One region of the Metabacillus elymi genome, then DNA from elsewhere that is predicted to be linked to it. Evidence: a T-box and tRNA genes for the amino acid it is inferred to sense, from the RefSeq annotation. Region 1 holds a T-box; the other regions hold tRNA genes.
What was found. The T-box of region 1 lies ahead of leuS (leucine--tRNA ligase). A T-box ahead of a tRNA ligase gene usually reads a tRNA of that ligase, here a tRNA-Leu.
Positions count from the first base shown of each region.

Region 2: it has a tRNA-Leu gene. The T-box ahead of leuS (leucine--tRNA ligase) is inferred to sense a tRNA for this amino acid. The anticodon was not compared.
Region 3: it has a tRNA-Leu gene. The T-box ahead of leuS (leucine--tRNA ligase) is inferred to sense a tRNA for this amino acid. The anticodon was not compared.
Region 4: it has a tRNA-Leu gene. The T-box ahead of leuS (leucine--tRNA ligase) is inferred to sense a tRNA for this amino acid. The anticodon was not compared.

Region 1 covers NZ_CP055263.1:541,245-548,705, reverse strand. The annotation lists gene HUW50_RS02675 (sigma-54 interaction domain-containing protein) at 1-203, shown strand, start outside; gene HUW50_RS02670 (GntP family permease) at 453-1,772, shown strand; gene HUW50_RS02665 (3-hydroxybutyrate dehydrogenase) at 1,791-2,567, shown strand; T-box leader at 2,829-3,056, shown strand; gene leuS (leucine--tRNA ligase) at 3,202-5,616, shown strand; gene HUW50_RS02655 (rhodanese-like domain-containing protein) at 5,850-6,164, shown strand; gene HUW50_RS02650 (sporulation protein Cse60) at 6,240-6,422, opposite strand; gene HUW50_RS02645 (BaiN/RdsA family NAD(P)/FAD-dependent oxidoreductase) at 6,586-7,461, opposite strand, start outside.
Region 2 covers NZ_CP055263.1:1,305,019-1,312,479, reverse strand. The annotation lists rRNA gene HUW50_RS06405 (16S ribosomal RNA) at 1-90, shown strand, start outside; rRNA gene HUW50_RS06400 (23S ribosomal RNA) at 415-3,344, shown strand; rRNA gene rrf (5S ribosomal RNA) at 3,422-3,537, shown strand; tRNA gene HUW50_RS06390 (tRNA-Glu) at 3,583-3,657, shown strand; tRNA gene HUW50_RS06385 (tRNA-Val) at 3,661-3,736, shown strand; tRNA gene HUW50_RS06380 (tRNA-Thr) at 3,751-3,826, shown strand; tRNA gene HUW50_RS06375 (tRNA-Lys) at 3,992-4,064, shown strand; tRNA gene HUW50_RS06370 (tRNA-Leu) at 4,080-4,162, shown strand; tRNA gene HUW50_RS06365 (tRNA-Leu) at 4,181-4,269, shown strand; tRNA gene HUW50_RS06360 (tRNA-Arg) at 4,405-4,481, shown strand; tRNA gene HUW50_RS06355 (tRNA-Pro) at 4,488-4,564, shown strand; tRNA gene HUW50_RS06350 (tRNA-Ser) at 4,600-4,692, shown strand; tRNA gene HUW50_RS06345 (tRNA-Met) at 4,880-4,956, shown strand; tRNA gene HUW50_RS06340 (tRNA-Asp) at 5,030-5,106, shown strand; tRNA gene HUW50_RS06335 (tRNA-Phe) at 5,273-5,348, shown strand; tRNA gene HUW50_RS06330 (tRNA-Tyr) at 5,383-5,466, shown strand; tRNA gene HUW50_RS06325 (tRNA-Trp) at 5,475-5,548, shown strand; tRNA gene HUW50_RS06320 (tRNA-His) at 5,564-5,639, shown strand; tRNA gene HUW50_RS06315 (tRNA-Gly) at 5,647-5,720, shown strand; tRNA gene HUW50_RS06310 (tRNA-Ile) at 5,732-5,805, shown strand; tRNA gene HUW50_RS06305 (tRNA-Arg) at 5,825-5,895, shown strand; gene HUW50_RS06300 (hypothetical protein) at 6,391-6,534, shown strand; gene HUW50_RS06295 (aminotransferase-like domain-containing protein) at 6,943-7,461, opposite strand, start outside.
Region 3 covers NZ_CP055263.1:1,101,482-1,108,942, reverse strand. The annotation lists rRNA gene HUW50_RS05445 (16S ribosomal RNA) at 1-1,481, shown strand, start outside; rRNA gene HUW50_RS05440 (23S ribosomal RNA) at 1,713-4,643, shown strand; rRNA gene rrf (5S ribosomal RNA) at 4,853-4,968, shown strand; tRNA gene HUW50_RS05430 (tRNA-Leu) at 5,024-5,112, shown strand; tRNA gene HUW50_RS05425 (tRNA-Arg) at 5,123-5,199, shown strand; tRNA gene HUW50_RS05420 (tRNA-Ala) at 5,232-5,307, shown strand; tRNA gene HUW50_RS05415 (tRNA-Met) at 5,335-5,411, shown strand; tRNA gene HUW50_RS05410 (tRNA-Ile) at 5,416-5,492, shown strand; tRNA gene HUW50_RS05405 (tRNA-Ser) at 5,509-5,601, shown strand; tRNA gene HUW50_RS05400 (tRNA-Met) at 5,773-5,849, shown strand; tRNA gene HUW50_RS05395 (tRNA-Asp) at 5,853-5,929, shown strand; tRNA gene HUW50_RS05390 (tRNA-Phe) at 6,104-6,179, shown strand; tRNA gene HUW50_RS05385 (tRNA-His) at 6,207-6,282, shown strand; tRNA gene HUW50_RS05380 (tRNA-Gly) at 6,290-6,363, shown strand; tRNA gene HUW50_RS05375 (tRNA-Ile) at 6,376-6,452, shown strand; tRNA gene HUW50_RS05370 (tRNA-Asn) at 6,467-6,541, shown strand; tRNA gene HUW50_RS05365 (tRNA-Arg) at 6,628-6,701, shown strand; gene HUW50_RS05360 (DUF2089 domain-containing protein) at 6,947-7,342, shown strand; gene HUW50_RS05355 (SHOCT-like domain-containing protein) at 7,323-7,461, shown strand, end outside.
Region 4 covers NZ_CP055263.1:2,556,808-2,564,268, forward strand. The annotation lists rRNA gene HUW50_RS12100 (23S ribosomal RNA) at 1-646, shown strand, start outside; rRNA gene rrf (5S ribosomal RNA) at 771-886, shown strand; tRNA gene HUW50_RS12110 (tRNA-Asn) at 903-977, shown strand; tRNA gene HUW50_RS12115 (tRNA-Ser) at 982-1,073, shown strand; tRNA gene HUW50_RS12120 (tRNA-Glu) at 1,092-1,166, shown strand; tRNA gene HUW50_RS12125 (tRNA-Val) at 1,170-1,245, shown strand; tRNA gene HUW50_RS12130 (tRNA-Met) at 1,274-1,350, shown strand; tRNA gene HUW50_RS12135 (tRNA-Asp) at 1,354-1,430, shown strand; tRNA gene HUW50_RS12140 (tRNA-Phe) at 1,589-1,661, shown strand; tRNA gene HUW50_RS12145 (tRNA-Thr) at 1,694-1,766, shown strand; tRNA gene HUW50_RS12150 (tRNA-Tyr) at 1,782-1,865, shown strand; tRNA gene HUW50_RS12155 (tRNA-Trp) at 1,874-1,947, shown strand; tRNA gene HUW50_RS12160 (tRNA-His) at 1,963-2,038, shown strand; tRNA gene HUW50_RS12165 (tRNA-Gln) at 2,080-2,154, shown strand; tRNA gene HUW50_RS12170 (tRNA-Gly) at 2,218-2,292, shown strand; tRNA gene HUW50_RS12175 (tRNA-Cys) at 2,304-2,377, shown strand; tRNA gene HUW50_RS12180 (tRNA-Leu) at 2,394-2,479, shown strand; tRNA gene HUW50_RS12185 (tRNA-Leu) at 2,500-2,581, shown strand; gene HUW50_RS12190 (DUF3231 family protein) at 2,792-3,796, shown strand; gene HUW50_RS12195 (hypothetical protein) at 4,591-4,914, shown strand; gene HUW50_RS12200 (SRPBCC family protein) at 5,153-5,605, shown strand; gene HUW50_RS12205 (glycoside-pentoside-hexuronide (GPH):cation symporter) at 5,730-7,076, opposite strand; gene HUW50_RS12210 (FGGY-family carbohydrate kinase) at 7,109-7,461, opposite strand, start outside.

The DNA.
Region 1 (7,461 bases):
ATGCCATTCCGGATTATATTAAAAAGCCTGCTGTATTTCACTATCAACAAGCTTCTCTAAAAGAAATGGTAAATGAAGCAGAAAAAAATATTCTTATAGCAACAATAAATAAATTTGACGGAGATAAGAGAAAAGCAGCAAAAGCATTAGGGATTAGTAAATCGAGTATGTATGAAAAGGTCCAGAAATATGAGCTAGGCTAATGGTGTCCGAAAAATCGGAATGCAGTCCATAATGATGGACTGTTTTTTTTTGTTGATCTTAACGACATATATTCGAATGGACAAGTTAGGAGACTCTAAAAATTCCAAAAAACCGGAATGAATAATTCAAGAATTGAACATTTTAGTAACTTCCTTCAGGCACTCCTATGTTGGCATAAAACTTGCTTTATATAGTTGTGAAGAGGAAAGGAGGAGCATCACTATCAGTCAAACAAAGGGGGATAAATGATGTTAAGTATGATCGGATTAGTTGGTGGTTTAGCTCTATTAATTTATTTAACGATGAAAGGTATGAACTTATTAGTAGCTGGTCCGCTTTGTGCATTATTTGTTGCTATTTTCAGCGGTTTGCCACTATTTCCACAGCTAGTTGGAGAGGGTGAAGCAAACCTTGTAGGTAACTATATGACTGGATTTTCAGGCTTTATTGCTTCTTGGTACTTAATGTTCTTATTAGGTGCGATTTTTGGAAAAGTTATGGAAGATAGTGGTGCTGCCGATAGTGTATCAAAATGGATTGTTGAAAAGCTTGGAATGAAAAGAGCAGTCCTTGCCATCGTAATTGCCTGTGCTGTATTAACCTATGGTGGTGTTAGTTTATTTGTCGTAGCATTCTCTGTTTACCCAATGGCTGTTAGTTTGTTTAGGCAAGCAAATCTACCGCGACGGTTTATTCCTGCAGCATTAGCGTTTGGATCAGTAACATTTACAATGACCTCTGCTGGTTCTCCTGAAATTCAAAACTGGATTCCGATAGAATATTTAAGTACGTCTCCATATGCTGGTTGGGAAGTTAGTTTAATTGTCGCTGTATTTATGATGGTTTTTGGATATTGGTGGTTAAGAAGAATGATTACAAAAGCTGTTGCAAGTGGAGAAAAATTTGTTTCTCGTGATAATGATCCAGTTAATAAGGATAAGGCACTTCCTCACCCGCTAACTGGGCTAATCCCACTTTTGGTTGTCTTAATCATTTCGTTTATATTCCATGATTCACTACAGCAATCTGCCTTAATCATTGCTTTACTTGGAGGCGTCATTACAGCTTATTTATTAAACCGTAACTATTTTAAATCATTTTGGGATGCTGTATCTGAAGGAACGCTTGGTGCACTAATAGCACTTGGGAATACAGCAGCTGTTGTTGGATTTGGTGGAGTTGCAAAAGCTGTTCCGGCATTTGAAATAGCTGTTAATGCGATGACAAGTATTCCAGGCAGTCCGCTTATTGGAGGAGCAATTGCTGTAAGTGTAATTGCCGGGATGACAGGATCAGCATCAGGAGGTCAAGCAATAGCGCTACCACTAATTGCACCACATTATATAGATATGGGTGTAAACCCTGAGGCATTGCACCGTGTTGTGGCAATTTCTTCCGGTGCATTGGATTCCTTACCTCATAATGGTTATGTCGTAACAACGATACGTGGAATCTGTGGAGAATCCCATAAGGAAGCCTATAACCCTGTTGCTGCATTAACTGTTATTGTTCCATTAATCGGATTGGCTATCGCAATAATACTATTTTCATTCGGACTAGGGATTTAAGAACGGAGGTTGATGTATGTGGTTCAAGCACAAGTTGTACTGTTAACAGGTGCTGCGGGAGGAATTGGTTTTGAACTTGCAAAAGCTTTCGCGATGGAAGGTGCAAAGGTTGTTTTAACAGACTTACATGGTGATCAAGTATTACAAAGTTCAAAGAGATTAAAAGATGCTGGATTTGATGCAATTGGATTAAAGTGTGATGTTACCAAGGAACAAGAAATCATTGATGCTGTAAAAAAAACTGAGGCTGAATATGGAAGAATTGACACGTTAATAAATAACGCAGGTATACAATATGTGGCACATATTGAGGATTTTCCAACAGAAAAATTTGAATTACTCATGAAAGTAATGCTGGTTGCACCTTTTATCGCAACTAAGCATGTATTTCCAATTATGAAAAACCAACAATATGGAAGGGTAATAAACATTGCATCGATCAATGGATTAATTGGTTTTGCAGGAAAAGCAGCTTATAATAGTGCAAAACATGGGGTAATTGGATTAACAAAGGTAGCGTCATTAGAAGGGGCTGAGCACGGAATTACAGTAAATGCGCTATGCCCTGGCTATGTTGATACACCCCTCGTTCGAAATCAACTAGAAGATATCGCTAAGACAAGGAATGTCTCACTAGAAAGCGTATTAGAAAAAGTATTGTACCCACTTATTCCACAAAAAAGATTACTAGAAGTACGAGAAATTGCAGACTATGCAATCTTCTTAGCAAGCGAAAAGGCAAAAGGCGTCACAGGTCAAGCTGTTGTGTTGGACGGAGGGTATACGGTTCAGTGAAGTTTTTCATTGGGGACTCATATTGGGGACAGTCCCCAATATGACAAATATTAAAGCTTACAATCGTTTGCGAGTCTTTTTTTATTCTTTTTGGGGACTGTCCCCAAAATAGAATAAACAACTAAAATCAAAGGTTTTTAGCGATAAATAGTATAACAAGTAATAATATTGGGGACTGTCCCCAAACTTGGACTCCTAATTTGAGAAGGCAAACTTGCATATCCCGACAAATTTATATAAAATAAGCTTAATATGTATATATAATGAACGGAGATAAGGAGTAGTAATTTGCGAAATATCGTTCAGAGAGTTGACGGCTGGTGTGAGTCAACCGATTTTTGCTGATGAACTCGCCTTTGAGTTACAAATGTGAAAGCCTTATTTGGGAAAGTAATATTTGTCGTCTATCCACGTTACGGATGTCAAAGTGGGCATATCGCTATGCCAAAGTTGGGTGGTACCACGGGAATTAAACCTCTCGTCCCTGTTTGGGATGTGGGGTTTTTTTCATTTTTATCTAACAGAATAACCCTTTTCAAATTGATAAGTATGAGATAAGTGGAACTTACTTTGATCCGTTCAACTGGTTAATTGTATAAACAAACATTGATCTAGCTTTTAAGGAGGAAAACATATGAGCTTCAATCATCAACAGATTGAAAAAAAATGGCAAGATTTTTGGTTACATAATAAAACGTTTAAAACTACAGAGGATACGGAGAAGCCGAAGTTTTATGCGCTTGACATGTTCCCGTATCCTTCAGGTGCTGGTTTACACGTAGGACATCCAGAAGGATACACGGCAACAGATATTTTATCGCGAATGAAACGAATGCAAGGATTTAATGTTCTTCACCCAATGGGATGGGATGCATTTGGATTACCAGCTGAGCAATATGCCCTTGATACTGGTAACGACCCAGCGGAATTTACGAAACAAAATATTGATAACTTTAGAAGACAAATTCAAGCACTTGGATTTTCGTATGATTGGGATCGCGAGGTAAACACTACAGATCCTGAGTATTACAAATGGACACAATGGATCTTTTTACAACTATTCAAAAAAGGCTTAGCGTATGTAGATGAAGTGCCAGTAAATTGGTGTCCTGCATTAGGAACCGTTTTGGCAAATGAAGAAGTTATAGATGGAAAAAGTGAGCGTGGCGGCCATCCTGTTGAACGTCGTCCGATGAAGCAGTGGATGCTTAGAATAACAGCATATGCTGATCGTCTTCTTGAAGATCTTGAAGATGTTGATTGGCCTGAGAGTATTAAAGATATGCAACGTAATTGGATTGGACGCTCTGAAGGCGCACATGTAACCTTTGACATTGATGGTTATGATGAAAACTTCACGGTATTCACTACTCGACCCGATACATTATTTGGTGCGACTTATGCTGTATTAGCACCAGAGCATTCCGTTATTGAAAAAATCACAACGGCGGAACAAAAAGATGCAGTTGAAGCATATATTAATGAAATTAAACATAAGAGCGATCTTGAGCGGACTGAACTTTCAAAAGAAAAAACAGGTGTGTTCACAGGAGCTTATGCGATCAATCCGGTTAATGGTGAGAAAATGCCAATTTGGATTGCTGATTATGTTCTTGCCACATATGGAACAGGTGCAATCATGGCGGTACCTGCTCACGATGAACGTGACTATGAATTTGCTCAAAAATTTGCGCTGTCAATTAAAGAAGTTGTTAGCGGTGGAGATGTGACGAAAGAAGCTTACACTGGTGACGGAGAGCATGTTAACTCTGATTTCTTAAATGGACTTGGTAAGCAAGAAGCGATTGAAAAGATGATTGCTTGGCTTGAAGAAAATAAAAAAGGCGAGAAAAAGGTTACGTACCGTTTGCGTGACTGGTTATTTAGCCGTCAACGTTATTGGGGAGAGCCAATTCCAATTATCCATTGGGAAGATGGGACAATGTCTGCAGTGCCTGAAGAAGAGCTTCCGCTTGTTCTTCCAAAAACGACAGAAATTAAACCATCAGGAACAGGTGAATCACCTCTTGCAATCATTGAAGATTTCGTTCATGTAGTTGACCCTGTAACAGGGAAAAAAGGTCGTCGTGAAACAAATACTATGCCACAATGGGCAGGAAGCTGCTGGTACTACTTACGTTACATCGATCCTAAAAACAGTGAAGCACTTGCAGATGATGCCAAGTTAAAGCAATGGCTACCTGTTGATATTTATATCGGTGGAGCAGAGCACGCAGTACTTCACTTGCTATATGCTCGTTTCTGGCATAAGTTTTTATATGATATTGGTGTGGTGCCGACGAAGGAACCTTTCCAAAAATTATTTAATCAAGGTATGATTCTTGGTGAAAATAATGAAAAAATGAGTAAATCTAAAGGAAATGTTGTAAACCCAGATGAAATAGTTGAATCACATGGTGCTGATACTCTTCGACTATATGAAATGTTCATGGGACCTTTAGAAGCATCAATTGCATGGTCTACAACTGGCCTTGATGGAGCAAGACGCTTCTTAGATCGTATTTGGCGTCTATTCATCGAAGACAATGGTGAATTAAGTCCTAAGGTTGTTGATGAAACAAGTGAAACACTTGAGCGTGTTTACCACCAAACAGTGAAAAAGGTAACTGAGGATCTTGAAGGCTTACGCTTTAACACAGCAATCTCACAACTAATGGTTTTCATCAATGAGGCCTATAAAGCGACTGTTCTTCCTAAAGAGTATGTCGAAGGCTTTGTGAAATTAGTATCCCCAATAGCCCCTCATCTAGCTGAGGAGCTATGGAGCAAGCTTGGTCACAGCACAACTATAACTTACGTTTCATGGCCTGCTTTTGATGAAGCAAAGCTTGTAGAAAACGAAGTTGAAATTGTCGTTCAAGTCAACGGGAAAGTCCGTGCAAAACTGCTTGTTGCAAAGGAAGTTACAAAAGATCAGCTCGAAAAAATAGCACTTGAAGATGATCGAGTAAATGAGCATGTTGAAGGGAAAACGATTCGCAAGGTAATTGCTGTCCCTGGAAAGCTTGTTAATATTGTTGCAAATTAATAAAATGATGAAAGCCGACTCGTAAGTATGTTTAATACTTACGGGTCTTTTTATGTAGTTGGGAATTTTTAAAAAACGGTGGAGAACTTCTAATCAATGAGAATTAGTTCTTTTCTCAGCTGAAATCACAATGATAGAAACACAATTCATTTCTAACTACCTCATCCTAAAACTGGAACCCCACACATTTTATTTGATATAATGCAGGTATCAAATTTGAAAGGGTGTACGAAATGAAAGAAATTTCTCCTGAAGAAATTCAACAAAAGCTAGAAAACGGTGAAAAGATAGAGTTAATAGATGTTCGTGAAGATGATGAAGTAGAAGCAGGAATGATTCCACAAGCCCGACATATTCGAATGAATGATATTCCTAATCAACTAGATGCAATTGATAAAGAAAAAGAGACATTTTTTATTTGTCGTTCAGGCGGTCGCAGTGGTAATGTATGTGCATATTTACAAGAGCGAGGATATAACGTAGTTAATATGACTGGTGGTATGCTTGAATATAAAGGTGAGACTAAGCCTAAAAGTGAATTAGCTTAACCTACATAAAAAGAGTATGCCTGTCCAACAAGCATACTCTATAAAATACTTCAAGAGCAATTCTTGCATTTTTATCTAAACATGATACATAATGAGCGCAGAATAACAATAAATCTGTTCTCCTTCCTCATCGGTTGTAATTGACACACTATATTTAATATCTCTAACATGATTATCGTTAAGCCTAGCTAAAAAATCATTTATTTCTTCCTCTAAATCCTTTTCGTGCTCTTCATCAAATACAGCTACTTTTAACATGCACTCACACCCTTTAACTAAGTTAGTAAACTTTATTAAAAAGTTGCTAGAATTAGAACTAGTTTTTATAAGTATCTATTAAAAAAATACGTGTTTTAATTAAAGTTGAGAATTAAAAAAGCGCCAAGTGTAACTTAGCGCAGATGAAAGGAAGTATATTTTTTTAGTTCTTAGCTCTAGAATACATTGCAGCATTTTTCCCCGCAAGTCGCCCGGTAACGAGAGCTGAAGTGATATTATAGCCACCTGTGTATCCATGTATATCTAAAATTTCACCACAGAAGTAAAGTCCATTTTTATATTTCGAAGACATCTCTCGAGGGTGTATTTCCTTTACAGAAACTCCTCCGCCTGTTACAAATGCCTTCTCAATTGATAGAGTACCATGTACGTTAAATTGAAACTGTTTGCAATCTCGTACGAATGAACGAAGCTTTTCATTTGAGAGATTATCATATGTCAGAAGCGGATCAATATCATTTTTCTCCAATAAAAATAATAAATACCTTTCAGGTAAAAGTCCCTTTAAGACATTTTTGATTGCTTTTTTGGCATCATACTTTAAATCCTTAACGATTGATTGAAATAGCTGCTCTTCATTAGTATCAGGAATTGCATCAATGCTCACAGGAATTGCATTTGTTTTAAACTTTTTCATTGCTTTTACAACATATTGACTACATCTTAAAACAGCTGGTCCAGAAATACCAAAATGAGTGAAGAGCATGTCCATTTTGTGGGTGATAATTTGTTTTCCTTTCGGGTTCAATACACTTAAGGCAACATCTCGTAAAGAAAGCCCTTGAAGTGTTTTTTCCTGAATAAATGTCTCATTAGACGTAATAGGTACCTCTGTTGGAAATAGTTCGGTTATTGTATGACCCGCTTTTTCAGCCCATGCATAGCCATCCCCGGTGCTTCCAGTGTGGGGTACACTTTTTCCGCCTACAGCGAGAACAACTGCATTAGTCGAAATCATTTCACCGTTTACAAGTTGTACACTTTGTACCTTTTCCTCATCATAAAAAACATTCTTTAC
Region 2 (7,461 bases), 760 kb from region 1:
AGGAGCCAGCCGCCTAAGGTGGGACAGATGATTGGGGTGAAGTCGTAACAAGGTAGCCGTATCGGAAGGTGCGGCTGGATCACCTCCTTTCTAAGGATAAATGAAGGACAAGCTTCTTCATAAAACGACGTTTCTGATTTTGTTTAGTTTTGAGAGAACTATCTCTCGAATTTGTTCCTTGAAAACTAGATAACGATAACAATTCAAGTAATTCACTGAGTTTAAACGCTTAGTTTAGTGATTCTCTTAGTAATATTAACGGATATTCAGTAAGTACTGATATCCTGAGACGAAGGAGAAGCGAGAAGTTCGAGGCGACGAGTGGTCGAGGAGCGGAATGTACGTTTTGTGTACATGAGCACCGCAGAACACGAAGTCAACGAAGAAATTCGAAGCTTATCATTCGTCGAAGAAGGTTAAGTTGTTAAGGGCGCACGGTGGATGCCTTGGCACTAGGAGCCGATGAAGGACGGTACTAACACCGATATGCTTCGGGGAGCTGTAAGTAAGCTTTGATCCGGAGATTTCCGAATGGGGAAACCCACTGCTCGTAATGGAGTAGTATTTTTACCTGAATACATAGGGTAATAAAGGCAGACCCGGGGAACTGAAACATCTAAGTACCCGGAGGAAGAGAAAGCAAACGCGATTTCCTGAGTAGCGGCGAGCGAAACGGAATTAGCCCAAACCAAGAGGCTTGCCTCTTGGGGTTGTAGGACACTCTATACGGAGTTACAAAGGAACGAAGTAAATGAAGAGGTCTGGAAAGGCCCGTCAAAGAAGGTAACAACCCTGTAGTTGAAACTTCGTTCCCTCCAGAGTGGATCCTGAGTACGGCGGGACACGAGAAATCCCGTCGGAAGCAGGGAGGACCATCTCCCAAGGCTAAATACTCCCTAGTGACCGATAGTGAACCAGTACCGTGAGGGAAAGGTGAAAAGCACCCCGGAAGGGGAGTGAAATAGATCCTGAAACCGTGTGCCTACAAGTAGTCAAAGCCCGTTAATGGGTAATGGCGTGCCTTTTGTAGAATGAACCGGCGAGTTACGATCCCGTGCAAGGTTAAGTTGATGAGACGGAGCCGCAGCGAAAGCGAGTCTGAATAGGGCGAAAGAGTACGTGGTCGTAGACCCGAAACCAGGTGATCTACCCATGTCCAGGGTGAAGTTCAGGTAACACTGAATGGAGGCCCGAACCCACGCACGTTGAAAAGTGCGGGGATGAGGTGTGGGTAGCGGAGAAATTCCAATCGAACCTGGAGATAGCTGGTTCTCTCCGAAATAGCTTTAGGGCTAGCCTTGAATTTAGAGTCTTGGAGGTAGAGCACTGATTGGACTAGGGGCCCCCAACGGGTTACCGAATTCAGTCAAACTCCGAATGCCAAAGACTTATATTCAGGAGTCAGACTGCGAGTGATAAGATCCGTAGTCAAGAGGGAAACAGCCCAGACCACCAGCTAAGGTCCCAAAGTATACGTTAAGTGGAAAAGGATGTGGAGTTGCTTAGACAACCAGGATGTTGGCTTAGAAGCAGCCACCATTTAAAGAGTGCGTAATAGCTCACTGGTCGAGTGACTCTGCGCCGAAAATGTACCGGGGCTAAACGTATCACCGAAGCTGTGGACTGTTCTTTTAGAACAGTGGTAGGAGAGCGTTCTAAGGGCTGTGAAGCTAGACCGTAAGGACTAGTGGAGCGCTTAGAAGTGAGAATGCCGGTATGAGTAGCGAAAGAGGGGTGAGAATCCCCTCCACCGAATGCCTAAGGTTTCCTGAGGAAGGCTCGTCCGCTCAGGGTAAGTCGGGACCTAAGCCGAGGCCGAAAGGCGTAGGCGATGGACAACAGGTTGAAATTCCTGTACCACCTCCTCACCATTTGAGCAATGGGGGGACGCAGAAGGATAGGGTAAGCGCGCTGTTGGATATGCGCGTCCAAGCAGTTAGGCTGACAACGAGGCAAATCCCGTTGTCACATAAGGCTGAGCTGTGATGGCGAGGGAACTATAGTACCGAAGTTCCTGATTCCACACTGCCAAGAAAAGCCTCTAGCGAGGTGAGAGGTGCCCGTACCGCAAACCGACACAGGTAGGCGAGGAGAGAATCCTAAGGTGAGCGAGAGAACTCTCGTTAAGGAACTCGGCAAAATGACCCCGTAACTTCGGGAGAAGGGGTGCTTTTTAGGGTGAATAGCCCGGAAAAGCCGCAGTGAATAGGCCCAGGCGACTGTTTAGCAAAAACACAGGTCTCTGCGAAGCCGCAAGGCGAAGTATAGGGGCTGACGCCTGCCCGGTGCTGGAAGGTTAAGGGGAGAGGTTAGCGTAAGCGAAGCTTTGAACCGAAGCCCCAGTAAACGGCGGCCGTAACTATAACGGTCCTAAGGTAGCGAAATTCCTTGTCGGGTAAGTTCCGACCCGCACGAAAGGCGTAACGATCTGGGCACTGTCTCAACGAGAGACTCGGTGAAATTATAGTACCTGTGAAGATGCAGGTTACCCGCGACAGGACGGAAAGACCCCGTGGAGCTTTACTGTAGCCTGATATTGAATTTTGGTACAGCTTGTACAGGATAGGTAGGAGCCTGAGAAGCCGGAGCGCTAGCTTCGGTGGAGGCGTCGGTGGGATACTACCCTGGCTGTATTGAAATTCTAACCCACAGCCCTTATCGGGCTGGGAGACAGTGTCAGGTGGGCAGTTTGACTGGGGCGGTCGCCTCCTAAAATGTAACGGAGGCGCCCAAAGGTTCCCTCAGAATGGTTGGAAATCATTCGTAGAGTGTAAAGGCACAAGGGAGCTTGACTGCGAGACCTACAAGTCGAGCAGGGACGAAAGTCGGGCTTAGTGATCCGGTGGTTCCGCATGGAAGGGCCATCGCTCAACGGATAAAAGCTACCCCGGGGATAACAGGCTTATCTCCCCCAAGAGTCCACATCGACGGGGAGGTTTGGCACCTCGATGTCGGCTCATCGCATCCTGGGGCTGTAGTCGGTCCCAAGGGTTGGGCTGTTCGCCCATTAAAGCGGTACGCGAGCTGGGTTCAGAACGTCGTGAGACAGTTCGGTCCCTATCCGTCGTGGGCGTAGGAAATTTGAGAGGAGCTGTCCTTAGTACGAGAGGACCGGGATGGACGCACCGCTGGTGTACCAGTTGTCTTGCCAAAGGCATAGCTGGGTAGCTATGTGCGGAAGGGATAAGTGCTGAAAGCATCTAAGCATGAAGCCCCCTCAAGATGAGATTTCCCATAGCGTAAGCTAGTAAGATCCCTGAAAGATGATCAGGTTGATAGGTCTGAGGTGGAAGCGCGGTGACGTGTGGAGCTGACAGATACTAATCGATCGAGGACTTAACCTAATAAAAGCGTTAAATGAAGTGAATTGAATTGTAAATCGTTATCTAGTTTTGAAGGAACAACCTTTCAATTAAATTTGTCTGGTAATGATGGCGAAGAGGCCACACCCGTTCCCATGCCGAACACGGAAGTTAAGCTCTTCAGCGCCGATGGTAGTTGGGGGTTTCCCCCTGTGAGAGTAGGACGTTGCCAGGCAAAAGCCCCTTATTCGGGGCTATTATTTTGTTTGTTTTTGTAATTGGCCCGTTGGTCAAGCGGTTAAGACACCGCCCTTTCACGGCGGTAACACGGGTTCGAATCCCGTACGGGTCACCATTTGGAGGATTAGCTCAGCTGGGAGAGCATCTGCCTTACAAGCAGAGGGTCGGCGGTTCGATCCCGTCATCCTCCACCATCTAAATTTATTGTGCCGGTGTAGCTCAACTGGTAGAGCAACTGACTTGTAATCAGTAGGTTGGGGGTTCAAGTCCTCTTGCCGGCACCACTTTATTATTTATATATGAGCCATTAGCTCAGTTGGTAGAGCACGATCGAATAAGCATCAAAGCGATACTTCAGCGCACATATTGAACTACTACTTGATTAGACTTTCTGAAATATGGGCGTCATCACAAGTGCAAAACAACATAATACTACTCATTTTTATAATGAGCCATTAGCTCAGTTGGTAGAGCATCTGACTTTTAATCAGAGGGTCGAAGGTTCGAGTCCTTCATGGCTCATCATATACACATCTTGCGGGTGTGGCGGAATTGGCAGACGCGCTAGACTTAGGATCTAGTGTCCTTGTGACGTGGGGGTTCAAGTCCCTTCACCCGCATTTCTACATTAGCAAAGTGCCGGGGTGGCGGAACTGGCAGACGCACAGGACTTAAAATCCTGCGGTAGGTGACTACCGTACCGGTTCGATTCCGGTCCTCGGCACCACTTAGAAAAGCGGAGAAAGCCCGCTTAAACCGATAGGATGTTGGAGCTTCTGAGAAGGAGTCGTTGTTTGACTCCGCAGGAAGAAGTGAAACAGCCGTACGGTTTGGCTTTCGTAGCTAGACAAATATATTTAATGCGCCCGTAGCTCAATTGGATAGAGCGTTTGACTACGGATCAAAAGGTTAGGGGTTCGACTCCTCTCGGGCGCGCCATATAACCGGGAAGTAGCTCAGCTTGGTAGAGCACTTGGTTTGGGACCAAGGGGTCGCAGGTTCGAATCCTGTCTTCCCGACCAGTCAAAGTTTTTGGTTATATAAGGTCCATATACTTGGAGGAATACCCAAGTCCGGCTGAAGGGATCGGTCTTGAAAACCGACAGGGGTGTCAAAACCCGCGGGGGTTCGAATCCCCCTTCCTCCTCCATACTTTTTTTAATTAAAATTTATATTTCTATTATCGCGGGGTGGAGCACGAACGAATATGCTTCATTGATTAACATCAGCGTACCGATTGAACAGCATCTTGAATTTACTTCCTGAAATCGGGACGGTCCGTATAAGCAGAAACAATATGCATAGGATATCTTTATTATTTTTATTATTTTTATTATCGCGGGGTGGAGCAGTCTGGTAGCTCGTCGGGCTCATAACCCGAAGGTCGCAGGTTCAAATCCTGTCCCCGCAACCAAATTCAGTTGACGAAACTCCGTTGCTCTTACTTCTTAGCAAGGAAACATAGGAGTGCTTTAGTGCAACCAAATGGTCCGGTAGTTCAGTTGGTTAGAATGCCTGCCTGTCACGCAGGAGGTCGCGGGTTCGAGTCCCGTCCGGACCGCCATTTTTATTTTTAAAACTCCCTTGTCTCAAGGAGAAGGGTTTCAATAAGCGAGAAGGTCGAGGAAGCGACTGAGCGAACACCGGAGCGTATGTAAATACGTGAGTGAGGATGTGAGCGATGGAGCTGATGAAGAGATTCGAAGCTTAGTGGAAGCCGTAAACTAAATGGCTCGGTAGCTCAGTTGGTAGAGCAATGGACTGAAAATCCATGTGTCGGCGGTTCGATTCCGTCCCGAGCCACCATTTAACATAAATTATCTAAATATTGAAAATACGTGGAGGGGTAGCGAAGTGGCTAAACGCGGCGGACTGTAAATCCGCTCCTTAGGGTTCGGCAGTTCGAATCTGCCCCCCTCCACCATTTAAAATAGGGGCATAGTTTAACGGTAGAATAGAGGTCTCCAAAACCTTTGATGTGGGTTCGATTCCTACTGCCCCTGCCAGTTTAAAATATAGTGGCGATTGTGGCGAAGTGGTTAACGCACCTGATTGTGGTTCAGGCATTCGTGGGTTCGATTCCCATCAGTCGCCCCATTTACTTGCGGGTGTAGTTTAGTGGTAAAACCTCAGCCTTCCAAGCTGATGATGAGGGTTCGATTCCCTTCACCCGCTCCAATTTTTAAAATGGGCCTATAGCTCAGCTGGTTAGAGCGCACGCCTGATAAGCGTGAGGTCGATGGTTCGAGTCCATTTAGGCCCATCATTTAATATTTTATTTTGTGCCTTTAGCACTGGATAGAGCAACAGCCTTCTAAGCCGTCGGTTAGAGGTTCGAAACCTCTAAGGCACGTTTAAACTAATCTAACTTGGATTAGTTTTTTTTTGCATTGAATTCTCTTTACAAAGCTGTAGATCGCAAATAAGAATAAACCTTTATAAGGGGAGACGTTTATTTCTTTAAATCTTCACTTTTAAATATTCTAACAATGTCTTTTCGCAGAAGTCCTTATGTGTCTCCTCCGACATCGGTCTTTAGCTATCGCTTCCAGCACGATCTCCAAAGCCATCCACTCAATTCGAAGTATTCTTACAATCATTCTCAGCATCAGCCATGAATTTCCCGATTTTTCTCTTAAAACTTGCAAAATTTTTTTCTGAAGAAATAGAAGGAATATCAGATCGAAGAGGGTGCAAATGAATAAATTTAATAAAATAACAGCCATCGCATCGAAGTACTTGCTTTGTTTTTCGTAGAAAATTTATAAAGATTTTTTATTTTATATGTATAAGATATTAATAGTTTGGGAATCATGTAGATAAGAATAAAGAAGGGAGACATGTATTGATGGAGAAAAAACATATTTTATCTGATTTTGTTAAGGGAGACCGATTTGAATTAAATTCTTATTTAACTTATTTATTTGATAAATTTAATGCTGATGTTAAGGATCATTCAAAAGATAAGCTGGTAAAACAATGGATTAACTGAACTGAAGGGAAAAAATTATGAGTGTAGAAATCGTATAAGCGACCTTTTTATTCTGATTAGAATAGAAATGGTCGCTTTGTTGTTTTTATTATATTTAGGAAATCTGCTGCAATTAAGATAGGTGATGAAGTGAAACTTACATTAGTTGAAAGATGTTACATTGGAACAGCTGATACTACCACCTCGTTTAATGTGCAAATCGGTAATGAGAATAAGCTTGGTAGAAATAACTCAAACTAACCTCAAAAGATAGAGTCGAGAAATGGAGTGCCTTTGAATAAGCTGATAAATAGATTGCAATAATATATCTTTTCAACCTAAGTTTCATAGACAACTGTTTTAAGCATATTTTCTTAGCGTTGAAAATCCGCATAATCCTGATGCTACCCTCAATTAAACTCACCCATACTACAAGAGTAAAAAGTTATTTGGAGTAATATGATTTTTTCTACTGTTAATTAAAGAAATACAATGAGCCAATCGCTCTACCCCTAGTTTAATTTGACTCTCGTTCACTTGTGAGATGCTTAATCGAAGGAGATTTTCCTTTTTATATTCTGGCAAAAACATTCTAGAGGCATCATCAACAAATATACGCTGCTCGTTTAGCATATGAACTACCTGTTTTGCTGTCACATTTTCGGGCAAACTGATGGATAGATAGAATCCTGAAGTCGGTTTTGAAAAATGAGTATCAGCCGGTAGCAATAACTCACAGGCTTCTTGAAGGATTTGCATTTTAGTATGGTATACCTCTTTTATTTTTTTGAGATGGCTAGTAAACATTCCACTTTTTAAATAGATTTCTAGAGCACCTTGTGAAAGTGCTGAACTATTAAAATCCGAACTAAATTTATATCGTAAAAAATTGTTAATCATTAATGTAGGAAGAACGATTGTAGCAATCCTTAACCCTGGGAGGAATAT
Region 3 (7,461 bases), 560 kb from region 1:
ATCAATGGGAGCTTGCTCCCTGAGATTAGCGGCGGACGGGTGAGTAACACGTGGGTAACCTGCCTGTAAGATTGGGATAACTCCGGGAAACCGGAGCTAATACCGGATAACATTTTGAACCGCATGGTTCAGAATTGAAAGATGGTTTCGGCTATCACTTACAGATGGACCCGCGGCGCATTAGCTAGTTGGTGAGGTAACGGCTCACCAAGGCAACGATGCGTAGCCGACCTGAGAGGGTGATCGGCCACACTGGGACTGAGACACGGCCCAGACTCCTACGGGAGGCAGCAGTAGGGAATCTTCCGCAATGGACGAAAGTCTGACGGAGCAACGCCGCGTGAACGATGAAGGCCTTCGGGTCGTAAAGTTCTGTTGTTAGGGAAGAACAAGTACCAGAGTAACTGCTGGTACCTTGACGGTACCTAACCAGAAAGCCACGGCTAACTACGTGCCAGCAGCCGCGGTAATACGTAGGTGGCAAGCGTTGTCCGGAATTATTGGGCGTAAAGCGTACGCAGGCGGTTTCTTAAGTCTGATGTGAAAGCCCACGGCTCAACCGTGGAGGGTCATTGGAAACTGGGGAACTTGAGTACAGAAGAGGAGAGTGGAATTCCACGTGTAGCGGTGAAATGCGTAGAGATGTGGAGGAACACCAGTGGCGAAGGCGACTCTCTGGTCTGTAACTGACGCTGAGGTACGAAAGCGTGGGGAGCGAACAGGATTAGATACCCTGGTAGTCCACGCCGTAAACGATGAGTGCTAAGTGTTAGAGGGTTTCCGCCCTTTAGTGCTGCAGCAAACGCATTAAGCACTCCGCCTGGGGAGTACGGTCGCAAGACTGAAACTCAAAGGAATTGACGGGGGCCCGCACAAGCGGTGGAGCATGTGGTTTAATTCGAAGCAACGCGAAGAACCTTACCAGGTCTTGACATCCCACTGCCCGGTATAGAGATATACCTTTCCCTTCGGGGACAGTGGTGACAGGTGGTGCATGGTTGTCGTCAGCTCGTGTCGTGAGATGTTGGGTTAAGTCCCGCAACGAGCGCAACCCTTGATCTTAGTTGCCAGCATTTAGTTGGGCACTCTAAGGTGACTGCCGGTGACAAACCGGAGGAAGGTGGGGATGACGTCAAATCATCATGCCCCTTATGACCTGGGCTACACACGTGCTACAATGGATGGTACAAAGGGCTGCAAGACCGCGAGGTCAAGCCAATCCCATAAAACCATTCTCAGTTCGGATTGCAGGCTGCAACTCGCCTGCATGAAGCTGGAATCGCTAGTAATCGCGGATCAGCATGCCGCGGTGAATACGTTCCCGGGCCTTGTACACACCGCCCGTCACACCACGAGAGTTTGTAACACCCGAAGTCGGTGGGGTAACCGTAAGGAGCCAGCCGCCTAAGGTGGGACAGATGATTGGGGTGAAGTCGTAACAAGGTAGCCGTATCGGAAGGTGCGGCTGGATCACCTCCTTTCTAAGGAAAATGAGGCACACTTGGTTTTTGTTTAGTTTTGAGAGATCATACTGATCTTTCAATATGTAAGAAAAGACATAGGAGTTTAAATGCATCTAGCATTTGCACATCCTGTGCTTTATGTTCCTTGAAAACTAGATAACGATAACAATTCAAGTAATTCACTGAGTTTAAACGCTTAGTTTAGTGATTCTCTTAATGATTGATTTAAATGACATTTTTAATGTCGAAGGTTAAGTTGTTAAGGGCGCACGGTGGATGCCTTGGCACTAGGAGCCGATGAAGGACGGTACTAACACCGATATGCTTCGGGGAGCTGTAAGTAAGCTTTGATCCGGAGATTTCCGAATGGGGAAACCCACTGCTCGTAATGGAGTAGTATTTTTACCTGAATACATAGGGTAATAAAGGCAGACCCGGGGAACTGAAACATCTAAGTACCCGGAGGAAGAGAAAGCAAACGCGATTTCCTGAGTAGCGGCGAGCGAAACGGAATTAGCCCAAACCAAGAGGCTTGCCTCTTGGGGTTGTAGGACACTCTATACGGAGTTACAAAGGAACGAAGTAAATGAAGAGGTCTGGAAAGGCCCGTCAAAGAAGGTAACAACCCTGTAGTTGAAACTTCGTTCCCTCCAGAGTGGATCCTGAGTACGGCGGGACACGAGAAATCCCGTCGGAAGCAGGGAGGACCATCTCCCAAGGCTAAATACTCCCTAGTGACCGATAGTGAACCAGTACCGTGAGGGAAAGGTGAAAAGCACCCCGGAAGGGGAGTGAAATAGATCCTGAAACCGTGTGCCTACAAGTAGTCAAAGCCCGTTAATGGGTAATGGCGTGCCTTTTGTAGAATGAACCGGCGAGTTACGATCCCGTGCAAGGTTAAGTTGATGAGACGGAGCCGCAGCGAAAGCGAGTCTGAATAGGGCGAAAGAGTACGTGGTCGTAGACCCGAAACCAGGTGATCTACCCATGTCCAGGGTGAAGTTCAGGTAACACTGAATGGAGGCCCGAACCCACGCACGTTGAAAAGTGCGGGGATGAGGTGTGGGTAGCGGAGAAATTCCAATCGAACCTGGAGATAGCTGGTTCTCTCCGAAATAGCTTTAGGGCTAGCCTTGAATTTAGAGTCTTGGAGGTAGAGCACTGATTGGACTAGGGGCCCCCAACGGGTTACCGAATTCAGTCAAACTCCGAATGCCAAAGACTTATATTCAGGAGTCAGACTGCGAGTGATAAGATCCGTAGTCAAGAGGGAAACAGCCCAGACCACCAGCTAAGGTCCCAAAGTATACGTTAAGTGGAAAAGGATGTGGAGTTGCTTAGACAACCAGGATGTTGGCTTAGAAGCAGCCACCATTTAAAGAGTGCGTAATAGCTCACTGGTCGAGTGACTCTGCGCCGAAAATGTACCGGGGCTAAACGTATCACCGAAGCTGTGGACTGTTCTTTTAGAACAGTGGTAGGAGAGCGTTCTAAGGGCTGTGAAGCTAGACCGTAAGGACTAGTGGAGCGCTTAGAAGTGAGAATGCCGGTATGAGTAGCGAAAGAGGGGTGAGAATCCCCTCCACCGAATGCCTAAGGTTTCCTGAGGAAGGCTCGTCCGCTCAGGGTAAGTCGGGACCTAAGCCGAGGCCGAAAGGCGTAGGCGATGGACAACAGGTTGAAATTCCTGTACCACCTCCTCACCATTTGAGCAATGGGGGGACGCAGAAGGATAGGGTAAGCGCGCTGTTGGATATGCGCGTCCAAGCAGTTAGGCTGACAACGAGGCAAATCCCGTTGTCGTATAAGGCTGAGCTGTGATGGCGAGGGAACTATAGTACCGAAGTTCCTGATTCCACACTGCCAAGAAAAGCCTCTAGCGAGGTGAGAGGTGCCCGTACCGCAAACCGACACAGGTAGGCGAGGAGAGAATCCTAAGGTGAGCGAGAGAACTCTCGTTAAGGAACTCGGCAAAATGACCCCGTAACTTCGGGAGAAGGGGTGCTTTTTAGGGTGAATAGCCCGGAAAAGCCGCAGTGAATAGGCCCAGGCGACTGTTTAGCAAAAACACAGGTCTCTGCGAAGCCGCAAGGCGAAGTATAGGGGCTGACGCCTGCCCGGTGCTGGAAGGTTAAGGGGAGAGGTTAGCGTAAGCGAAGCTTTGAACCGAAGCCCCAGTAAACGGCGGCCGTAACTATAACGGTCCTAAGGTAGCGAAATTCCTTGTCGGGTAAGTTCCGACCCGCACGAAAGGCGTAACGATCTGGGCACTGTCTCAACGAGAGACTCGGTGAAATTATAGTACCTGTGAAGATGCAGGTTACCCGCGACAGGACGGAAAGACCCCGTGGAGCTTTACTGTAGCCTGATATTGAATTTTGGTACAGCTTGTACAGGATAGGTAGGAGCCTGAGAAGCCGGAGCGCTAGCTTCGGTGGAGGCGTCGGTGGGATACTACCCTGGCTGTATTGAAATTCTAACCCACAGCCCTTATCGGGCTGGGAGACAGTGTCAGGTGGGCAGTTTGACTGGGGCGGTCGCCTCCTAAAATGTAACGGAGGCGCCCAAAGGTTCCCTCAGAATGGTTGGAAATCATTCGTAGAGTGTAAAGGCACAAGGGAGCTTGACTGCGAGACCTACAAGTCGAGCAGGGACGAAAGTCGGGCTTAGTGATCCGGTGGTTCCGCATGGAAGGGCCATCGCTCAACGGATAAAAGCTACCCCGGGGATAACAGGCTTATCTCCCCCAAGAGTCCACATCGACGGGGAGGTTTGGCACCTCGATGTCGGCTCATCGCATCCTGGGGCTGTAGTCGGTCCCAAGGGTTGGGCTGTTCGCCCATTAAAGCGGTACGCGAGCTGGGTTCAGAACGTCGTGAGACAGTTCGGTCCCTATCCGTCGTGGGCGTAGGAAATTTGAGAGGAGCTGTCCTTAGTACGAGAGGACCGGGATGGACGCACCGCTGGTGTACCAGTTGTCTTGCCAAAGGCATAGCTGGGTAGCTATGTGCGGAAGGGATAAGTGCTGAAAGCATCTAAGCATGAAGCCCCCCTCAAGATGAGATTTCCCATAGCGTAAGCTAGTAAGATCCCTGAAAGATGATCAGGTTGATAGGTCTGAGGTGGAAGCGCGGTGACGTGTGGAGCTGACAGATACTAATCGATCGAGGACTTAACCTATTAGAAAAGCGGAAGAAGATTAGCTTTTATCCATAGGGAATTGGAGCGATCGAGAAGAAGTCGTTCTTTGACTTCGTACGAGAGAGTGAAATTAACGTAGGATTTGGCTTCTGTAGCTGGACAAAGTAAAAGCGTAAACTAAACTTAGTGAATTGAATTGTGAATCGTTATCTAGTTTTGAAGGAATATCCCTTCAATTTAATATTTTATCTGGTAATGATGGCGAAGAGGCCACACCCGTTCCCATGCCGAACACGGAAGTTAAGCTCTTCAGCGCCGATGGTAGTTGGGGGTTTCCCCCTGTGAGAGTAGGACGTTGCCAGGTAAAAGCCCCTTATTTGGGGCTATTATTTTGTCGAATTTTATCCTATTTTTAGTTAGCCGGGGTGGCGGAACTGGCAGACGCACAGGACTTAAAATCCTGCGGTAGGTGACTACCGTACCGGTTCGATTCCGGTCCTCGGCACCACTTACAAAATGCGCCCGTAGCTCAATTGGATAGAGCGTTTGACTACGGATCAAAAGGTTAGGGGTTCGACTCCTCTCGGGCGCGCCATTAAGTTTAAAAGTAGTCTGAAGATTTATTTTGGGGCCTTAGCTCAGCTGGGAGAGCGCCTGCTTTGCACGCAGGAGGTCAGCGGTTCGATCCCGCTAGGCTCCACCATATAGTTAAATAATAAATTTCCATTTTGGCGGTGTAGCTCAGCTGGCTAGAGCGTACGGTTCATACCCGTGAGGTCGTGGGTTCGACTCCCTCCGCCGCTACCAATTTGGACCTTTAGCTCAGCTGGTTAGAGCAGACGGCTCATAACCGTCCGGTCGTAGGTTCGAGTCCTACAAGGTCCACCAGTTTCCATCATATTACGGAGGAATACCCAAGTCCGGCTGAAGGGATCGGTCTTGAAAACCGACAGGGGTGTCAAAACCCGCGGGGGTTCGAATCCCCCTTCCTCCTCCATATTTTTAAAATTTTATATTTTATTATCGCGGGGTGGAGCACGAACGAATATGCTTCATTGATTAACATCAGCGCACCGATTGAACTGCATCTTGAATTTACTTCCTGAAATCGGGACGGTCCGTATAAGCAGAAACAATATGCATAGAATATCTTTATTATTTTTATTATCGCGGGGTGGAGCAGTCTGGTAGCTCGTCGGGCTCATAACCCGAAGGTCGCAGGTTCAAATCCTGTCCCCGCAACCAAATGGTCCGGTAGTTCAGTTGGTTAGAATGCCTGCCTGTCACGCAGGAGGTCGCGGGTTCGAGTCCCGTCCGGACCGCCATTTTTATTATGATAATATTTACTTTTTTACTAATCTTAAGTAAAAGGGTTTCGGTAAGCTAAAAGGTCGAGGAAACGACTAAACGAACACCGGAGCGTATGTCAATACGTGAGGATGTGAGTGCAGGAGTTGACGAAGAGATTTGAAGCTTAACGGAAGCCGTAAACAATTTATGGCTCGGTAGCTCAGTTGGTAGAGCAATGGACTGAAAATCCATGTGTCGGCGGTTCGATTCCGTCCCGAGCCACCATTTTTTAGATTAAATTTAACTCTTGTGGCGATTGTGGCGAAGTGGTTAACGCACCTGATTGTGGTTCAGGCATTCGTGGGTTCGATTCCCATCAGTCGCCCCATTTACTTGCGGGTGTAGTTTAGTGGTAAAACCTCAGCCTTCCAAGCTGATGATGAGGGTTCGATTCCCTTCACCCGCTCCAATTTTTAAAAGGGGGCCTATAGCTCAGCTGGTTAGAGCGCACGCCTGATAAGCGTGAGGTCGATGGTTCGAGTCCATTTAGGCCCACCATTTCATATTTTTATTCCGCAGTAGCTCAGTGGTAGAGCTATCGGCTGTTAACCGATCGGTCGTAGGTTCGAGTCCTACCTGCGGAGCCATTTTACTTGGAGTAATCCTCAAAATGGCTGAAGAACACCTCTCTTAGAGTGAGAGTTTTGAAGTTTTCTTCTACTGTAAATATAGTGCGCCTTTAGCTCAGCAGGATAGAGCAACAGCCTTCTAAGCTGTCGGTCAGAGGTTCGAATCCTCTAAGGCGCGTAATCACAAAAAGCAAAAACTAGTCAACCATACAGGTTGGCTTTTTTTATTGGAAAAAGATACTATATGTTAGATTAAAGGCTTTTCTATATGTTAACCTCCAAAAAGTGATTGGATCCATAATGTTTATAATATGATTTCAAAAATTAATTTATTTATATAAATTAATTAAAGTATTTAATAATAAACTTGAATTATTTAATTTTTGTATTAAAATATAGATATAAACGTGAAAGGGGAGAATCATGGCTTATCCATTGATAACAGATTGTCCAGTATGCACTAAGAAGTTGAAAGTTACAAAATTACATTGTTCAAATTGCCAAACAACTATTGAAAATGAATTTGAGATGTCTAAATTTTTTTCTCTAGAACAGGAGCAGCTTCAATTTATCGAAGTTTTTTTAAAATGTAGGGGAAATATTAAAGAAGTAGAAAAGGAGCTATCCATATCTTACCCTACAGTCCGTGGAAAACTAAATGAAATTATTGAAGCGCTTGGATATGCTGCACAATCAAAAAGTAAGATCGATAAGAAAAAGGTAATTTCAATGCTAGAATCGGGTGAAATAACTCCTGAAGAGGCAATTAACATGATTAAGGAAGGTGAGGCGGATGCATATGAAAGAGGAAATAGCTAAAGTGATGGCCATGGTACAAGAAGGAAAGCTTGATGTAGAAAAGGCAGCTGAACTTCTACAGGTGATGAGAGGAACAGAAACAAGAAATCTAGCGGAAAAAGAAGTAGATTACAATAAAA
Region 4 (7,461 bases), 2.0 Mb from region 1:
CGGTCGCCTCCTAAAATGTAACGGAGGCGCCCAAAGGTTCCCTCAGAATGGTTGGAAATCATTCGTAGAGTGTAAAGGCACAAGGGAGCTTGACTGCGAGACCTACAAGTCGAGCAGGGACGAAAGTCGGGCTTAGTGATCCGGTGGTTCCGCATGGAAGGGCCATCGCTCAACGGATAAAAGCTACCCCGGGGATAACAGGCTTATCTCCCCCAAGAGTCCACATCGACGGGGAGGTTTGGCACCTCGATGTCGGCTCATCGCATCCTGGGGCTGTAGTCGGTCCCAAGGGTTGGGCTGTTCGCCCATTAAAGCGGTACGCGAGCTGGGTTCAGAACGTCGTGAGACAGTTCGGTCCCTATCCGTCGTGGGCGTAGGAAATTTGAGAGGAGCTGTCCTTAGTACGAGAGGACCGGGATGGACGCACCGCTGGTGTACCAGTTGTCTTGCCAAAGGCATAGCTGGGTAGCTATGTGCGGAAGGGATAAGTGCTGAAAGCATCTAAGCATGAAGCCCCCCTCAAGATGAGATTTCCCATAGCGTAAGCTAGTAAGATCCCTGAAAGATGATCAGGTTGATAGGTCTGAGGTGGAAGCGCGGTGACGTGTGGAGCTGACAGATACTAATCGATCGAGGACTTAACCTAATAAAAGCGTTAAATGAATTGAATTGAATTGTGAATCGTTATCTAGTTTTGAAGGAATATAAAAAGTTTAAAAAAACACTTGAAATATTCTTCTAAAATAGTATAATAGTCTTTGTCACAAATGTCTGGTGATGATGGCGAAGAGGTCACACCCGTTCCCATGCCGAACACGGAAGTTAAGCTCTTCAGCGCCGATGGTAGTTGGGGGTTTCCCCCTGTGAGAGTAGGACGTCGCCAGGCTGTTATATTATATTATTCCGCAGTAGCTCAGTGGTAGAGCTATCGGCTGTTAACCGATCGGTCGTAGGTTCGAGTCCTACCTGCGGAGCCATTTTGGAGAGCTGTCCGAGTGGCCGAAGGAGCACGATTGGAAATCGTGTAGGCGGTGTAAGCTGTCTCAAGGGTTCAAATCCCTTGCTCTCCGCCACTACTTATAATAAATAATGGCCCGTTGGTCAAGCGGTTAAGACACCGCCCTTTCACGGCGGTAACACGGGTTCGAATCCCGTACGGGTCACCATATGGAGGATTAGCTCAGCTGGGAGAGCATCTGCCTTACAAGCAGAGGGTCGGCGGTTCGATCCCGTCATCCTCCACCATTTTAAAACCTAGAACAACTATTATTATCGCGGGGTGGAGCAGTCTGGTAGCTCGTCGGGCTCATAACCCGAAGGTCGCAGGTTCAAATCCTGTCCCCGCAACCAAATGGTCCGGTAGTTCAGTTGGTTAGAATGCCTGCCTGTCACGCAGGAGGTCGCGGGTTCGAGTCCCGTCCGGACCGCCATTTTCTTAAGTTACTTTTCTCAAGTAAAAGGGTTTCGATAAACGAGAAGATCAAGGAAGCGATTGAACGATCACCGGAGCGTATGTCAATACGTGAGGATGTGAGTGAAAGAGCTGACGCAGAGGTTCGAAGTTTAGCGGAAGCCGTAAACTCAATATGGCTCGGTAGCTCAGTTGGTAGAGCAATGGACTGAAAATCCATGTGTCGGCGGTTCGATTCCGTCCCGAGCCACCTTTAAAGAAAAGATTTTGAAATTTAAGTACGCCGGTGTAGCTCAACTGGTAGAGCAACTGACTTGTAATCAGTAGGTTGGGGGTTCAAGTCCTCTTGCCGGCACTGTTTCACACATATGGAGGGGTAGCGAAGTGGCTAAACGCGGCGGACTGTAAATCCGCTCCTTAGGGTTCGGCAGTTCGAATCTGCCCCCCTCCACCATTTAAAATAGGGGCATAGTTTAACGGTAGAATAGAGGTCTCCAAAACCTTTGGTGTGGGTTCGATTCCTACTGCCCCTGCCAATTTAAAATATAGTGGCGATTGTGGCGAAGTGGTTAACGCACCTGATTGTGGTTCAGGCATTCGTGGGTTCGATTCCCATCAGTCGCCCCATTTATTTTATATTAAAAATAACTCTCATGAAAATTCATCGATGGGCTATAGCCAAGCGGTAAGGCATCGCACTTTGACTGCGACATGCGTTGGTTCGAATCCAGCTAGCCCAGCCATTTCTTATACACATTTTCGTTTCTCTTGCATAGGCTAGAGTATACGGTTAAATAAGTTAGATTGCGGAAGTAGTTCAGTGGTAGAACACCACCTTGCCAAGGTGGGGGTCGCGGGTTCGAATCCCGTCTTCCGCTCCAGTTTTATGAATGGCGGCATAGCCAAGTGGTAAGGCAGAGGTCTGCAAAACCTTTATCACCGGTTCAAATCCGGTTGCCGCCTCCATTTAAACTACACCCTTGCCGGGGTGGCGGAACTGGCAGACGCACAGGACTTAAAATCCTGCGGTAGGTGACTACCGTACCGGTTCGATTCCGGTCCTCGGCACTTTTGATTTTATTTTTTTTGCCAGTGTGGCGGAATTGGCAGACGCGCACGACTCAAAATCGTGTTCCGTGAGGAGTGTCGGTTCGACCCCGACCACTGGTATCAAATGGAATTCTCGAACGTTATAGCGACGTTATTTCAGCGTAATTATTCGCAGAAATAACGTCGCTTTTTTGCGTTTAAGGCTATGATAAATGTAGATATATATTCAAACCCGTAAATACGAATTTATAACTTAAGCAGCATTTACTAAAAAATAAGAATCACATAACTATTGCTTTATTAGAGGATAATAATCTAAGAGGTGATAATATGGAAAAAGATAAATTAAAACTCACATCTTCCGAAATAGGAACATTGTGGGGAGAATATGTAAACGGAACAATGACAGATGTAGTAAATAGATATATGTTCTCTATAATTGAGGATGAGTCAATAAAAAATATTTTTGAGGATGCTATCAAGACCTTCGAAAAACAAAAGAAACAAATCGTGATTATTATGGAAAACGAAGGGTTTCCAGTTCCAATTGGATTTACTGAATCTGACCTCAACAAAGGTGCAGAAAGACTGTTTACTGATATATTTTGCTTAAATTATTTACATATCATGACTTTACATGGTTTGCTCGGTCATATCACTTCATTAGGTGTTTCTGTTAGAAAAGACTTACGAGATTATTACGATTCATTCGATAACGATGCAAAAAAAATGTATCATCAAACTATTGAATTGTTGCTTGAGAAAGGGAATTTTCAAAGAGACCCTTTATTTTATCCTTCGAGGAACCCTGAATTTATTTCTAGCCAAGATTTCACAGATGGATTTTTCGGAAAAGGGAGACGTTTAGCTGCAACAGAAATCATCAGTATTTCTTTCAACCTTAAAAAGAGTATTATGGCTAAAACTCTTTCTATTGGATTTAGTCAGGTCTCTCAATCAAAAGAAGTAAGAAAGTTTTTAGAGAGGTCTGAGAAAACAGCTGATGGTCAAATACAATCCCTTACAAAAATAATGCACAAGGATAATTTACCAGCTCCTAAGTCGTGGGAAACAGAAGTGACAACTTCAACGGACTCTCCTTTTTCTGATAAGTTAATGTTGTATCATATGGGCTTCTTGTTTCAAGCTGCACAATTGTATCACGGGGCAGGTTTAGCATCAGCCATGAGAACAGACCTTGCAACGGTTTATGAAGGTGTCATACTTAAAAATCTAATTGTAACAAAAGAATGGTTTAATATTATGGTGAAAAATAAATGGTTAGAACAACCACCACTTGCTCCTAATAGAAAAGAAATTGCAAAAGAAAAATAATAAATACATTGTTACATGGTATGTATAAGTGAATAAGAGTCCATTTGAAAGACTTATGTGGAGCATCGCACTTCCTGGATTTGGAGTATTTAAAGGGTAAGTATTTTAAAGGCACAGTTTTATTGATACTAAAATTTCTGATTAATGTACAAGCCAATTTTAACCAGGTAATACTTCTAAGTTTTCATGGTGAAATTTGTGGTGCCATAAAAGATGCAGATTATCAGTGGTTGATGTTTTATTCTTATTGGTTCCTGTTTGGTTAGCCAATGTTATTTTTGATTCGAGGAATATCGATTGGAATAGTTATTCAAAAAATCATGATATTAACACTTCATAAAAAATGCTATATTTATTCGCCTTTTTCCGCTCATTACACACGTAACAGCATAAATAAAAGAGCCTATTAACCATGATTGTAAATATGCCAATGGTTGTAGGCCTTTATTTAACTTGTCACTACTTACACTTTATGATTATCGGTGTGGCGGAATTGGCAGACGCTCACGACTCAAAATCGAATTCCTCGGTTAAATGCTCAAGAAATTGATATTGCCGTTGAGCTAATCGAGTTTAATACGCGGACATTTGAAGGTACGAAGTCGGTATTGATAGCCGATGCCGTGCGGGAAAGTTTATTTGAAGATACAATAATACTCCGGGGGGTTAAGTGCAAAGAATATTTGAAACTTATTTGGCTTTAATACGTATTAGTAATAAGTAATTATTAAGAATATGTTACTTAATACGAAGAAGTCGGAAAGTCCGCGAACTAGAAAGGTGATGGTTATACATTGAACAAACAAACAGTAAAAACGTTAAAATGGATATCTGGTGGAATCGAAGCGATTCTAGGTATACCTATTATAGGTGGAAGTATTGTAATAGGCTTAGGTTGGACGCCATTATGGGTTATGCTTATTTTTCATATAGCAGTATTAGTACTTTCCAAAAAGGTCGGAGTTAAAGCATATGGTAATATTCTCGGAATTGTAACTTCAGCTATCGGATGGATTCCTATTGTCGGTATGTTTATGCACATGTTATCTGCGGTATTTATTCTTATTGATGCAGCACGTAAGGATAAAAATTCGGACATAATCGAAATGTCCAAATAAAAGAAAAGCCTCGACGTTTAAGTCGGGGCCTTATTTATACTGACGATAATTCTTGTTAACTACATATAGCCTCTGTTATAGCAATGCAGCAGGACTTGATGTATGTTATGTTAAATATAATTAAGAACAAATTAATTTCAGGAAATAGTTTAAAGTGAGAAGAGAACAATTAAAATGAGGATTAAATAACAAATTTAAATGATTGCTGTAAATACTACTTTTTTAGGAGGATATAAGCTTGAGTATCCGTTTTGAAGTGAAAAGAACTTTTCATGTATCCCAGGAAAAAGCATATAAAGGACTGCTTGATCTTGAGGCTGCTAAGCACTGGATGCAAGGTTTAGTCAAAATAGAGCGATTGGATGATGGACCTTTGCATATTGGAAGCGAATGGAAAGAGACAAGGAAAATGTTTGGAAAAGAGGCCACAGAACATTTTGAAGTTGTTGGACTTGAAGCTCAGGAGAAAATTGTACTACGTTGTGATGGAACGAAAGGAACAACGGGCAAAGGGGAATTTGTGTTTACATACATTCTCGCTCCATCGGCTGATCATACAACAATTACTTTATATGGTGAGATTAATGGTCTTACAGGCTTGGCAAAATGGTTTGGGAAAATGATGGCAGGAACCTTTAAAAGTGCCTGTGCAAAAGATTTGGATGCGTTAAAAAGCTATTTGGAGAAATGAATATAATTGTATACGGAAAAATTGAATAGGAGTTAGTAGTGAATAGAGCCCTACCCCAATAGGTAGGGACTCTAAATGAAGCTTCCGTTCATAAAAGGGAAGACCGTCTAATGTTCCGACTTTATTAAAAGTTAGCAACATCCTGGTTTGACACTGTACGACGTCGTTCAAGCTCTACATCCATCACTGCACGTTTTTCATCAAGCTTATAGAACATCATTGTAAGTCCAATGAGTAAACAAATGGCTAGAGGCACCCATATAAAGATGATTTCAATATAGGTTAAAGCGGTTGCAGTTTGATTAGCGTTTGGAATATAACCACCCATACTAAGAACAACTCCTATAAAAGCACTCGCAAGTCCCATGCTTCCTTTTACAAAAAATCCTTGAAAAGCAGCAATCATACCAGCAATACTTCTATTCTTTTTGTACTCTGAATAGTCAATGATATCCGGTTGAATGGCAAAGGTTGTGCCAAAGATACCGTAAATACCAAGTCCTGTTATCGCGAGTCCCGCTACTAGCAAAGGAGCTGATGATTTTCCAAAAAAGATCAGTAAATCTCCTGCAATAAAAATAGCAGAACTTAATAGCATGACATGCTTCTTTGCCATTTTCTTTTGAAGCCAAGGTAAAATAAGTAACATCGGAAGTCCCGATAGAATTCCGAATAGCCCCACAAATACTAGCCAGTCGGTACGTCCAAGATTATACGTAAAATAATAGATCACGGTTGTATTTCGGATGACAAAAAGAGCAAAATAAAGAAAATTAATGATAAAGAAAATGTAACTCTGATCCGTCAACCCTTTTAAATCTTGTTTAAAAGAGGATTTCTCATGTTTGACCGACGGTGGGACAACCTCTTTCGTGTTCATGAATGTATAGACAAATAATAACATCGCTATAATGCCATAAAGACTCATGGTAATTAAAAAGCCTTTTTGTATATCTCCTTGACCGAATAAATTGACAAGTGGCATTGTAATGGACATCACTAAGGCTGTGCCTATTAATGCACATATCATTCGAGTCGATACTAACCAGTTTCGTTCATGGTTATCTGAGGTTAACCTCGGTACAATCGTATTCAATGGTATATTAACCACAGTATAAGCGGTACATAACAAGCAATAAGTGACATAAGCCCAAATAAGTTTTCCTGTCATATCGAAATTAGGAACAATAAATGTCATGACAGTAAATATAGCGAAAGGAATAGCTCCTATTAAAAAATAGGGTCTTCCTTGCCCCCATCTAGTGTTAGTACGATCAACCAATATTCCCATACCGGTATCTGTTAACGCATCAATAATTTTTGTGACTAGCATTAACGTACCTGCAGCTGCTGCTGTTATTCCAAAGACATCTGTATAAAAAAACATTAAATAAGACGCCATTGTACTAAATACTAGGTTGCAGCCTAAATCGCCAACCCCATATCCGATTCTTTTTTTCCATATATTCATTGCATCACAACCCTTCATTAAGCATTTGATATTTATTTGAGTCTTGTTAACGTTTTCATGTCTTGCTTTAAATTGTGATAGATAGATTTGTAAACAGTGTAATATTCATTATATTTTTCATGGTTCAGCTTATTTGGCATAATCTTTTCATCTAAAACCTGCCATTTCTTCACATCTTCATAAGATAGAAGACCTGTCCCAATTCCAGCAAGGATGACATCTCCCATATTCGCTTCTACATCATGAACAGGACACACTACTGGATAGCCAGTTACATCCGCAAAAATTTGTCTCCACAATTTTGACTTTGTCACACCACCGGCAAGCAAAATATATTCACCTAGATTTTCCCCAGTCGCAACCATCGCATCTCTTAAGGAAAACG